DNA from 2 places in the Pseudomonas sp. VD-NE ins genome. Region 2 is predicted to be linked to the other one. Evidence: predicted binding sites of a transcription regulator. Region 2 holds the regulator's gene; the other holds the start of a gene.

Region 1 (5,112 bases), 2.1 Mb from region 2:
ATTATCAACACGGCGACAGCCTGTCGATCGACAAGATCAATCTGTTCCAGCCGTATGTGCGGTTCATGATCAACGATGACCGCACCACCAACATTGATGATCTGTTGATTCCACAACCCGCCGACAGCGGCGCAAAAACCGCAGCAGCGAAACCGGCCAGCAACGACAAACCGCTGGGCATTCATATCGGCGGCATCGCCATCAACGACGGTTCGGCCAACTTCGCCGACTTCAGCCTGACGCCGAACTTCGCCACCGCCGTGCAGCAACTCAATGGCCAGATAGGCACCATCGACAGCCGTCAGGCCAAACCGGCCAGCGTCGATATCAAAGGCAAGGTCGACCGTTATGCACCGGTGACCATCAAAGGCGCGGTCAATCCGTTCGACCCGATGGCCAGCCTCGACATCGCCACCAGTTTCAAACGCGTCGAACTGACCACCCTGACGCCCTACTCCGGCAAATTCGCCGGTTACCGCATCCGCAAGGGCCGGCTCAACCTCGACCTGCATTACCTGATCACCAAGGGCCAGCTCAAAGCCGAGAACAAAGTGGTGGTCGAGCAATTGCAGCTCGGTGAGAAAGTCGACAGCCCGGATGCTGTGAGCCTGCCACTGAAACTGGCGATTGCCTTGCTCAAGGACGTCGACGGCAAGATCTCCATCGAATTGCCGGTGACCGGCGACTTGAACAACCCGCAGTTCAGCGTGATGCCGATTGTCTGGCAGACCCTGCGCAACCTGATCGTCAAAGCCGCTGCCGCGCCCTTCAAAATGATTGGCGGGCTGATCAGTGGCGGCGGTTCGGAAGACCTTGGCACGGTGTCGTTTGCCCCGGGTTCCAGCGAGTTGAACAAGGATGCCGAAGCGGCGCTGATCAAACTGTCGCAAGCACTGAAGGAGCGCCCGGCCCTGCGTCTGGAGATCGAAGGCACTGCCGCGCAGAGCAGCGATGGTCCGTTGCTCGCCGAACAGCGTCTGGAGCGTGAATACCAGAACAACTACTACAAGATGCTCCAGCGTCGTGGCGATAAAGTTCCGGCTCAGGCGTCGTTGCTGCAAGTGCCCGACAGCGAGAAAGGTCCGCTGCTCGAAGGCATCTATCGCACCCGCCTGAAAACCCAGCCACCGGCCGAATGGAAAGATCTGGGCAAGGAAGAACGTACGGCGAAGATGCGCGAAGGCGTGATCAAGTTCTGGAGTGGCAGCGACGTGCTGTTGCGTCAGTTGGGTCAGGACCGCGCCAGCAGCATCAAGGATTATCTGGTCGATAAAGGCCAGCTCGCAGACGACCGCGTGTACTTCATCGACGCCAATCTCGGTGAAGCCGAGAGTGATGGCCGCGTGGTGACGCAAATGCACCTGGATGCCGAGTGATGAAACTGCAGTGGCTGGCCTTGCTCGCAATGACGTTCGCGGCCAGTCACGCCTCGGCGTCCGATACGCTGCGCTGCGGCAGTCAGTTGATCAGTCTCGGAGACCGCTCAAGCGAAGTCCTGCAAAAGTGCGGTGAGCCGGTCAGCCGAGATGTGCTGGGCTACAAGCGTAGCGCCAATCGCCGCGAGGAGTTTCAGGTCGAGGAATGGACCTACGGCCCGAGCAACGGCATGTATCAATACCTGCGCTTCGAAGGCAATCGCCTGCGACAGATCAACAGCAAACGCGGTAACTGACTCAACACCAAACCCCTGTGGGAGCGAGCCTGCTCGCGAATGCGTCGTGTCAGTCGACATCTTCGTCGGCTGACAGATCGCATTCGCGAGCAGGCTCGCTCCCACAGTTGTTTTATGTTGCCCCTGAAATAGAACAGGCCCCGACACAAGTGGCGGGGCCTGTAATGGTCACATCCGTGTGACCGTTCGCATGAACTCTAAAGTTGCGGCAGACGTATTGCTCGGCCCGTCTGTCGCGCCTTCTCCCGGTCCAGGCGAGAAGTCATGCCTTACTCGGCTTTCAGGCCGTCAGCGGAGACCGCTTTGACGCCTTTGATTTTCTTGGTGATCGCTACAGCGGTAGCTTTCTGAGACTCGGTAACGGCTACAGTCGACGACAGCGATACAACACCTTTGTTGGTTTCTACTTTGATGTCGGTGCCCGGAATGCCTTTTTCGGTGACCAGGTCGCTTTTGACTTTGGTGGTGATCCAGGTATCGGAAGTAGTTTCTTTAGCCTTGGTCATTTCACCGGCGGCCAGAGTCATTGGAGCCTGGGTAGCCTGGGTGGATTGTGCGAACGCACCGGAAGCCATGGTCAGGGTCAGCGCGGTAGCAGCAGCGGCAGTGATAGCGAACTTCTTCATACGAGTAACTCCTGTTTTTCTGGAAAGTCTGCTGGTTGTCTTGTCAGCAGGGTTACCAAGGTAGTTGCGAACGCTGTGCCAACTTTTTATCCACAATAAAAATATTTAAAATCAAACACTTAGCCAAAAACCCAAATTCCGATTTCATGCAATTTGCATGACTTGCAGATAAATCGCATGCAAGTTGCGGTTTTTTGGAAAGTTCCTAAGACGCTGAAATTATTGAAGCTTTTATTTATCGCCAGACCAAGAAAATGCCCCGTAAACGGGGCATTTTTAACAGATCGAATGATCGATCAAGTACCGCTGCCTGGGCAGCCTTTAGGGGCGTAGTCGGCGTTCACGGTTGATGCACAACTCCAGACACCCGCTGCCGAGCCAGTCCCGGAAGAGCGGGTTAGCGTGATCGTTTTGCCCAGCACCGGAGCTGGTGCGTTAGCGAGTGTGCAAACGATGCTGCCTGCCCCAGAAGACGCAGTACCCGACGCCGCTACCGTGCCGCAGTTGGTAGTGGTGAAAGTGGCGCTACCGGTGACGTTCGTCAGGCTTGGATCGGTGCCTTGGTTAATGGTGTCTTCAAACGGAATCTTCAGTGCACTGATTTCTGCCAGACCCGCAGTGACCTTCGCCCGCGCTTGATACTTGGTGTACTGCGGCAGGGCGATAGTCGCCAGAATCCCGATGATCGCCACCACGATCAACAGTTCGATCAGAGTAAAACCTTGTTGTTTTTTCATAGACACGCTCCATGCATGAGTCGAAATCTCATGATCTGCAAGGGACGCAGCATAGGCCATGCCAACGCCTCCAAGCCCCGTCCGTTGGGCGCGTCCCCTCTACAACGCCATTTCCTACAACCCGCAACCGCACTATCTGACACTTTTTGTCACCTGTACCCGCCGTGTTTGGCGCTGTCACTTGACTAGGCTATAAGTCATGAACGGCAAGCCTGCGGAATACCCATGAATGACATCGCTCTGAGCGGTCTGGCCAAGCAATTGGTGCAGGCCGAACTGCTCACGGAAAAAAGCGCCCAGCAAGCCTGGCAACAGGCCCAGCGCAATCGGCTGTCGCTGGTCAGCTATCTGGTGCAGAACAAACTGGTCAAGAGCTGGCAGGTGGCCGAGATCGCCAGCGAGCATTTCGGCATGGCGTTCCTTGATCTCAATTGCCTCGACAAGGAAACCCAGCCCAAAGGCCTGGTCAGCGAAAAACTGGTCCGTCAGCATCACGCCCTGCCCTTGTGGCGGCGGGGCAACAAGCTGTTCGTGGGGATTTCCGATCCGAGCAATCATCAAGCGATCAACGACATTCAGTTCAGCACCGGCCTGAGCACCGAAGCCATTCTGGTCGAGGACGACAAGCTCAGCGATGCCATCGAAAAGTTCTTCGACACCCACGCCAGTGGTCTGGAGGACATGGCCGATGTCGATCTCGACGGCCTCGATGTCGAATCCATCGACGACAACAAACAGGACGCCATCGCTGGCCTCGACGCTGACGATGCACCCGTGGTGCGCTTCGTCCACAAGATGTTGCTCGACGCGATCAAGAGCGGCTCTTCCGACCTGCACTTCGAACCCTACGAGAAGAACTACCGGGTACGCGTGCGCACCGACGGCATCCTGCGCGAAGTGGCCAAGCCACCGATTCAACTGGCCGGGCGCATCGCCGCACGCCTGAAAGTCATGGCCAGCCTCGATATCTCGGAACGACGCAAGCCGCAGGACGGGCGGATCAAAATGCGCCTGTCGAAGAGCAAGTCGATCGACTTTCGGGTCAACACGCTGCCGACCCTGTGGGGCGAAAAAGTGGTGATCCGGATTCTCGACCCGTCCAGCGCACAGATCGGCATCGACGCCCTCGGCTACGAGCCGGTGCAGAAAGACTTGTACATGGCCGCGCTCAAGCAGCCACAGGGCATGATTCTGGTCACCGGCCCCACCGGTTCGGGTAAAACCGTGTCGCTGTACACCGGCCTGAATATTCTCAACACCGTCGACATCAACATCTCCACTGCCGAAGACCCGGTGGAGATCAACATGGAAGGCATCAACCAGGTCAACGTCAACCCCAAACAGGGCCTGGACTTTGCCCAGGCGCTGCGCTCGTTTCTGCGTCAGGACCCGGACGTGATCATGGTCGGCGAGATCCGCGATCTGGAAACCGCCGAGATCGCGATCAAGGCTGCGCAGACCGGCCACCTCGTGCTCTCGACCCTGCACACCAACAGCGCTGCGGAAACCCTCACGCGTCTGCACAACATGGGCATTCCCGGTTTCAACATCGCCACCTCGGTCAGTCTGATCATCGCCCAGCGGCTGGCGCGAAAACTGTGCAGCCATTGCAAGAAGCCCATCGAGATCCCACGCGAAACCTTGCTCAAGGAAGGCTTCCCCGAGGAACGCATCGGCCATTTCACGATCTACGAGCCGGTCGGTTGCGATCACTGCAACGGCGGCTACAAAGGACGCGTGGGGATTTATGAAGTGGTGAAAAACACTCCAGAGCTGCAACGTTTGATCATGGCCGAAGGCAACTCGCTGGAAATCGACAGTCAAATGCGCCGCGACGGCTTCGACGACCTGCGCACCTCAGGGCTGCGCAAAGCCATGCAAGGCATCACCAGCCTTGAAGAAATCAACCGGGTTACCAAGGACTGAACATGGCGGTCAAGGCAGCGAAAATCAGTATTTATGCCTGGGAAGGTACGGACAGGAAAGGCAGCAAAGTCACCGGTGAACTCAGCGGACAGAACCCGGCGCTGATCAAGGCTCAACTGCGTAAACAGGGGATCAATCCCGGCAAGGTGCG
Region 2 (5,112 bases):
CTGATACAAGGCTTCGTTGCTCGCAGCGCTGCGCAGTTTATCGCGCACGTCCTTGCGATCGAGCATGCTGGCGATCTGACGCAGCAACTCCAGGTGCGCATCGGTGGCGGCTTCCGGGACCAGCAAAACGAACAGCAGGTCAACCGGAGCGCCATCAATGGCGTCGAAATCGATTGGCGTATCAAGGTGCATCAAGGCACTGATAGGCGACTGGCACCCCTTGAGACGGCAGTGAGGAATGGCGATGCCGTTGCCAAAACCGGTGGAACCGAGTTTTTCACGGGCAATCAACGCCTCGAAGACATCTTGCATCTCCAGAGCCGGCACTTCGCGGGCGATCAGGTTGGCAATTTGTTCGAGGGCTTTCTTTTTACTGCCGCCCGGCACGTTCACGAGGGAACGGCCGGGGGTCAGGATACTTTCAAGTCGGATCATGGGGTGGGGGGTTATCGACCGGTAGCGCCCTGGAGCAGGCTCTGGGTCTTTTCCTTATGCTTTTTGAGTTGTTTATCCAGCTTGTCGGTCAAGGCGTCGATCGCCGCGTACATATCGGTATGTTCCGCGTTGGCGACCACTTCGCTGCCGGGTATATGCAAGGTGGCTTCGATTTTCTGCTTCAGCTTTTCGACGCACATCGTGACTTGCACGTTGGTGATCTTGTCGAAATGGCGCTCTAATCGTTGAAGTTTCTCATTGATGTAGTCGCGCAGAGGTTCGGTCACTTCCAGTTGGTGTCCACTGATGTTGACTTGCATACAGCTTCTCCTTCGTTGCCAGTGCATAAAGCGGCAGGCTGGATAGCCTGCCACTGGAACGCTGTAACGTGGCTTACATCAACCGCTTGCGTTCGCTCGAAGGCGCGATCCCTAAGGATTCGCGGTACTTGGCGACGGTGCGGCGAGCCACCTGAATGCCTTGTGCCTCCAGTAAACCAGCGATCTTGCTGTCACTCAACGGCTTTTTCTGATTTTCCGCGGCAACCAGTTTTTTGATGATCGCGCGGATCGCCGTAGACGAGCATTCGCCGCCTTCGGAGGTGCTGACGTGGCTGGAGAAAAAGTATTTCAGTTCATAAATACCGCGTGGGGTATGCATGAACTTTTGCGTGGTCACCCGGGAAATTGTTGATTCGTGCATGCCGACCGCCTCAGCGATGTCGTGCAGGACCAACGGCTTCATGGCTTCGTCGCCGTACTCCAGAAAACCGCGCTGATGCTCGACGATCTGGGTGGCTACTTTCATCAATGTTTCGTTGCGGCTCTGCAGGCTCTTGATGAACCAGCGGGCTTCCTGCAACTGATTGCGCATGAAGGTGTTGTCGGCGCTGGTGTCGGCGCGACGGACGAAACCGGCGTACTGCGCGTTGACCCGTAGGCGTGGCACCGACTCCTGATTGAGTTCGACCAGCCAGCGCTCGTTGTCCTTGCGCACGATAACGTCGGGGACAACGTACTCGGCTTCGGTGGATTCGATTTGCGAACCCGGACGTGGATTAAGGCTCTGCACCAACTCGATGACCTGGCGCAACTCGTCTTCCTTGAGCTTCATGCGTCGCATCAGCTGGCTGTAGTCGCGGCCGCCCAGCAGGTCGATGTAATCGCTGACCAGACGCTTGGCTTCAGCCAGCCAAGGCGTCTTGGCTGGTAGCTGGCGTAATTGCAGCAGCAGGCATTCGCCGAGATTGCGCGCGCCGATGCCGGCCGGTTCGAACTGCTGAATGCGGTGCAGGACGGCTTCGATTTCGTCCAGCTCAATGTCCAGCTCAGGATCGAACGCCTCGAGGATCTCTTCGAGGGTTTCGTCCAGGTAGCCCTGATTGTTGATGCAGTCGATCAGGGTCACGGCGATCAGGCGATCGGTGTCGGACATCGGTGCGAGGTTCAATTGCCACAGCAGATGGCTTTGCAGGCTTTCGCCAGCGGAGGTGCGGGTGGTGAAGTCCCACTCATCGTCATCGCTGCTCGGCAGGCTGCTGGCGCTGGTCTGGTAGACGTCTTCCCAGGCCGTGTCGACCGGAAGCTCATTGGGGATGCGCTCGTTCCATTCGCCGTCCTCGAGGTTGTCCACCGTCGGGGCGGTCTCCTGGTAGGAAGGTTCCTGGATCTCGGTGTTGGGCTTCTGTTCGGCGTTGTCGGCCAGGGGATCGGAATTGTCGAAGTCGTCGCCTTCTTCCTGGCGTTCGAGCATCGGATTGGATTCCAGAGCCTCCTGGATTTCCTGTTGCAGATCCAGGGTCGACAATTGGAGCAGGCGGATGGCCTGTTGCAGCTGCGGTGTCATCGTCAGCTGCTGGCCCATTCTCAAGACTAGCGATGGTTTCATGGCAGGGGCTTAACACCTTATTCGCCGGCGCTATGCGCCATCCACTACAGGGCGCCGAAGCGCCAAACTTAAGCAAATTATATGCCTGAAACTGAAGTGTTTGCCTAGAGCGCTGTAACAATTAAAGCGTATTAAATCCTGCTTGAATCGATACAGCGCCCCGGCGGCGCACCGGGTACTGTTGCGCTTACAGGCGGAACTCGTGGCCCAGATACACTTCCTTGACCAGATCGTTGGCCAGGATGGTTTCTGCATCGCCTTCGGCAATCAACTGACCGTCGTTGACGATGTAAGCGGTTTCGCAGATATCCAGCGTCTCACGGACGTTGTGGTCGGTGATCAATACACCGATGCCCTTGGCCTTGAGGTGGTGGATGATCTGCTTGATGTCGCCAACCGAAATCGGGTCGACACCGGCGAACGGTTCGTCGAGCAGGATGAATTTCGGTGCAGTCGCCAGAGCGCGGGCGATTTCCACCCGGCGGCGTTCGCCACCGGACAGGCTCATGCCGAGGTTGTCGCGAATGTGGCTGATGTGGAATTCCTGCAGCAGGCTTTCCAGCTCCTTGCGACGGCCGGCCTTGTCGAGCTCCTGGCGGGTCTCGAGGATGGCCATGATGTTATCGGCCACCGACAGTTTGCGGAAGATCGACGCTTCTTGCGGCAGATAGCCGATACCGGCCTTGGCGCGACCGTGCATCGGCTGGTGGCTGACGTCCAGATCGTCGATCAGCACACGGCCCTGATCGGCCTGTACCAGGCCGACGATCATGTAGAAGCACGTGGTCTTGCCGGCGCCGTTTGGCCCGAGCAGGCCGACGATCTGGCCGCTGTCGATCGATAGGCTGACGTCACGCACGACCTGGCGGCTTTTATAGGCCTTGGCCAGGTGCTGAGCTTTCAGAGTTGCCATTACTGGGTTTTCTCGTCGGTTTTCTTCTTCGGCTGGATCACCATATCGATGCGCGGACGCGCTTCGGTGACCTTGCTGCCGGTAGCGCGACCGGCGCTGGCCAGTTTCTTCACGGTGTCATAGACGATTTTCTCGCCTTGAGTCGTGTTGTTGTCCTTGTCGACAACCTTGGCCTTGTCGATCAGCACAACGCGGTTCTGCGCGGCGTGGTACTGGATCGTCACGCCCCAGCCCTGTACAGGCTTGGTGTCGCCAGCGGTCTGCAGTTGTTCGAAGTAGGCAAGGTTGCCCACCGAAGTCACCACGTCAATATCGCCGGCCGGGGTGCGGGTGATGGTCACGGTATTGCCGGTCACCTTCATCGAGCCCTGAGTGATGATCACGTCACCCTTATAGGTGGCGATGCCGTTCTTGTCATCCAGCTGGGCGTCGTCGGCCTGAATGCGGATAGGTTGCTGCTGATCGTTCGGCAGAGCCCAGGCGCTCACGCTTCCCAGTGCTGCGCCCAGACTGAGCAAAATAGGGAGGGTTTTAACGAGCCTCATACTGTCCTCTTACGTTCGATAGCAGGTGTATCCTGCTTTCCTTCAGGTACGCTTTCATTCCAACGCCAGTCGATACACCGCCAGCGCCGTCGATTCTAACGGGTTGCTCGGTCTGCGCATATTGCTCCTGCGGGAACACGGTCATGCGCGTGGAGGTCACCAACAGATCGCGGTTCTGCTCATCGGTGCGCTTGATGCGTACCGAATCGATCAATTCGACTTGTGTGCCACCCGAATTCACTTCGCCACGCTCACTGGTCACGTGCCATGGAAACTCCGTTCCGCGGTACATGTTCAGGTCGGGCTTGGTGACCAGAGTGATATCGGTTGCCTTGACGTGCTCGGCCTTGTCGGAAGTCATTTCGTACTGCACTTTGCCGTCCGGCAAATATTGCAGGGTATGCGTGTTGGTTGCATACCAGTCGATAGGCGTTTCGACCGAGCTCACCGGTGGCTTGTCGAGGAAGCGTTCCGGGCTGATGTTCCAGTAGCCCACCGCGGCGAATATCGCCGCGATGCAGCCGAACAGCAGGAAGTTGCGAAATTTTTTGCTGAACATGGTTTGGCTCACAGGTACGCGGCGTTGGCCGCATCGAGGCGGCCCTGGGCGCGCAGGATCAATTCGCAGAATTCGCGGGCGGCACCTTCGCCACCACGGGCTCGGGTTACACCATGGGCGTGTTCGCGGACGAAATCGGCTGCGTTGGCAACCGCCATTCCCAGGCCTACACGGCGGATCACCGGCAGGTCGGGCAGGTCGTCACCGAGATAGGCGACCTCTTCGTAGCTTAGGCCCAGTTGCTCAAGAAGACCGTCGAGAACAACCAATTTGTCTTCACGACCCTGAAACAGGTGGGGAATCCCCAGGTTTTTCGCTCGGCGCTCGACCACTGGGGTCTTGCGGCCGCTGATGATAGCGGTCTGCACGCCGGCGTTCATCAGCATTTTGATGCCTTGGCCGTCGAGGGTATTGAAAGTCTTGAATTCGCTGCCGTCTTCAAGGAAATACAGGCGCCCGTCGGTGAGGACGCCATCGACGTCGAAAACCGCCAGTTTGATCGCTTTGCCGCGTTGCAGCAGATCGTTACTCATTACATGACTCCTGCGCGCAGCAGATCGGAGAGGTTGAAGGCGCCGACCGGGCGATCTTCTTCGTCCACAACAACCAGTGCGTTGATTCGGTGATCTTCCATGATTTTCAGGGCTTCGGCGGCCAGCATCTCTGGCCGTGCAGTCTTGCCGTGGGCCGTCATTACCTGGTCGATGGTGGCGCTGCGAATGTCAATGCTGCGATCCAGCGTGCGGCGCAAGTCGCCGTCAGTGAAGATCCCG

The links. The regulator sigma-54, encoded in region 2, starts transcription at its own class of promoters, with help from an activator protein. The targets are predictions, from matches to a motif close to ANTGGCATNNANNTTGCTNT.
Region 1: RMV17_RS25175 (pilin) is a predicted target of sigma-54. The motif match lies at 3,082-3,101, and genes of this name have one in related genera.

The regions. Positions count from the first base shown of each region.
Region 1 covers NZ_CP134772.1:5,653,632-5,658,743, forward strand. The annotation lists gene RMV17_RS25160 (DUF748 domain-containing protein) at 1-1,376, shown strand, start outside; gene RMV17_RS25165 (DUF2845 domain-containing protein) at 1,376-1,672, shown strand; gene RMV17_RS25170 (BON domain-containing protein) at 1,942-2,298, opposite strand; gene RMV17_RS25175 (pilin) at 2,595-3,035, opposite strand; gene pilB (type IV-A pilus assembly ATPase PilB) at 3,261-4,961, shown strand; gene RMV17_RS25185 (type II secretion system F family protein) at 4,964-5,112, shown strand, end outside.
Region 2 covers NZ_CP134772.1:1,040,803-1,045,914, forward strand. The annotation lists gene ptsN (PTS IIA-like nitrogen regulatory protein PtsN) at 1-435, opposite strand, end outside; gene hpf (ribosome hibernation-promoting factor, HPF/YfiA family) at 447-755, opposite strand; gene RMV17_RS04380 (RNA polymerase factor sigma-54) at 829-2,322, opposite strand; gene lptB (LPS export ABC transporter ATP-binding protein) at 2,510-3,235, opposite strand; gene lptA (lipopolysaccharide transport periplasmic protein LptA) at 3,235-3,780, opposite strand; gene lptC (LPS export ABC transporter periplasmic protein LptC) at 3,767-4,339, opposite strand; gene RMV17_RS04400 (KdsC family phosphatase) at 4,348-4,872, opposite strand; gene RMV17_RS04405 (KpsF/GutQ family sugar-phosphate isomerase) at 4,872-5,112, opposite strand, start outside.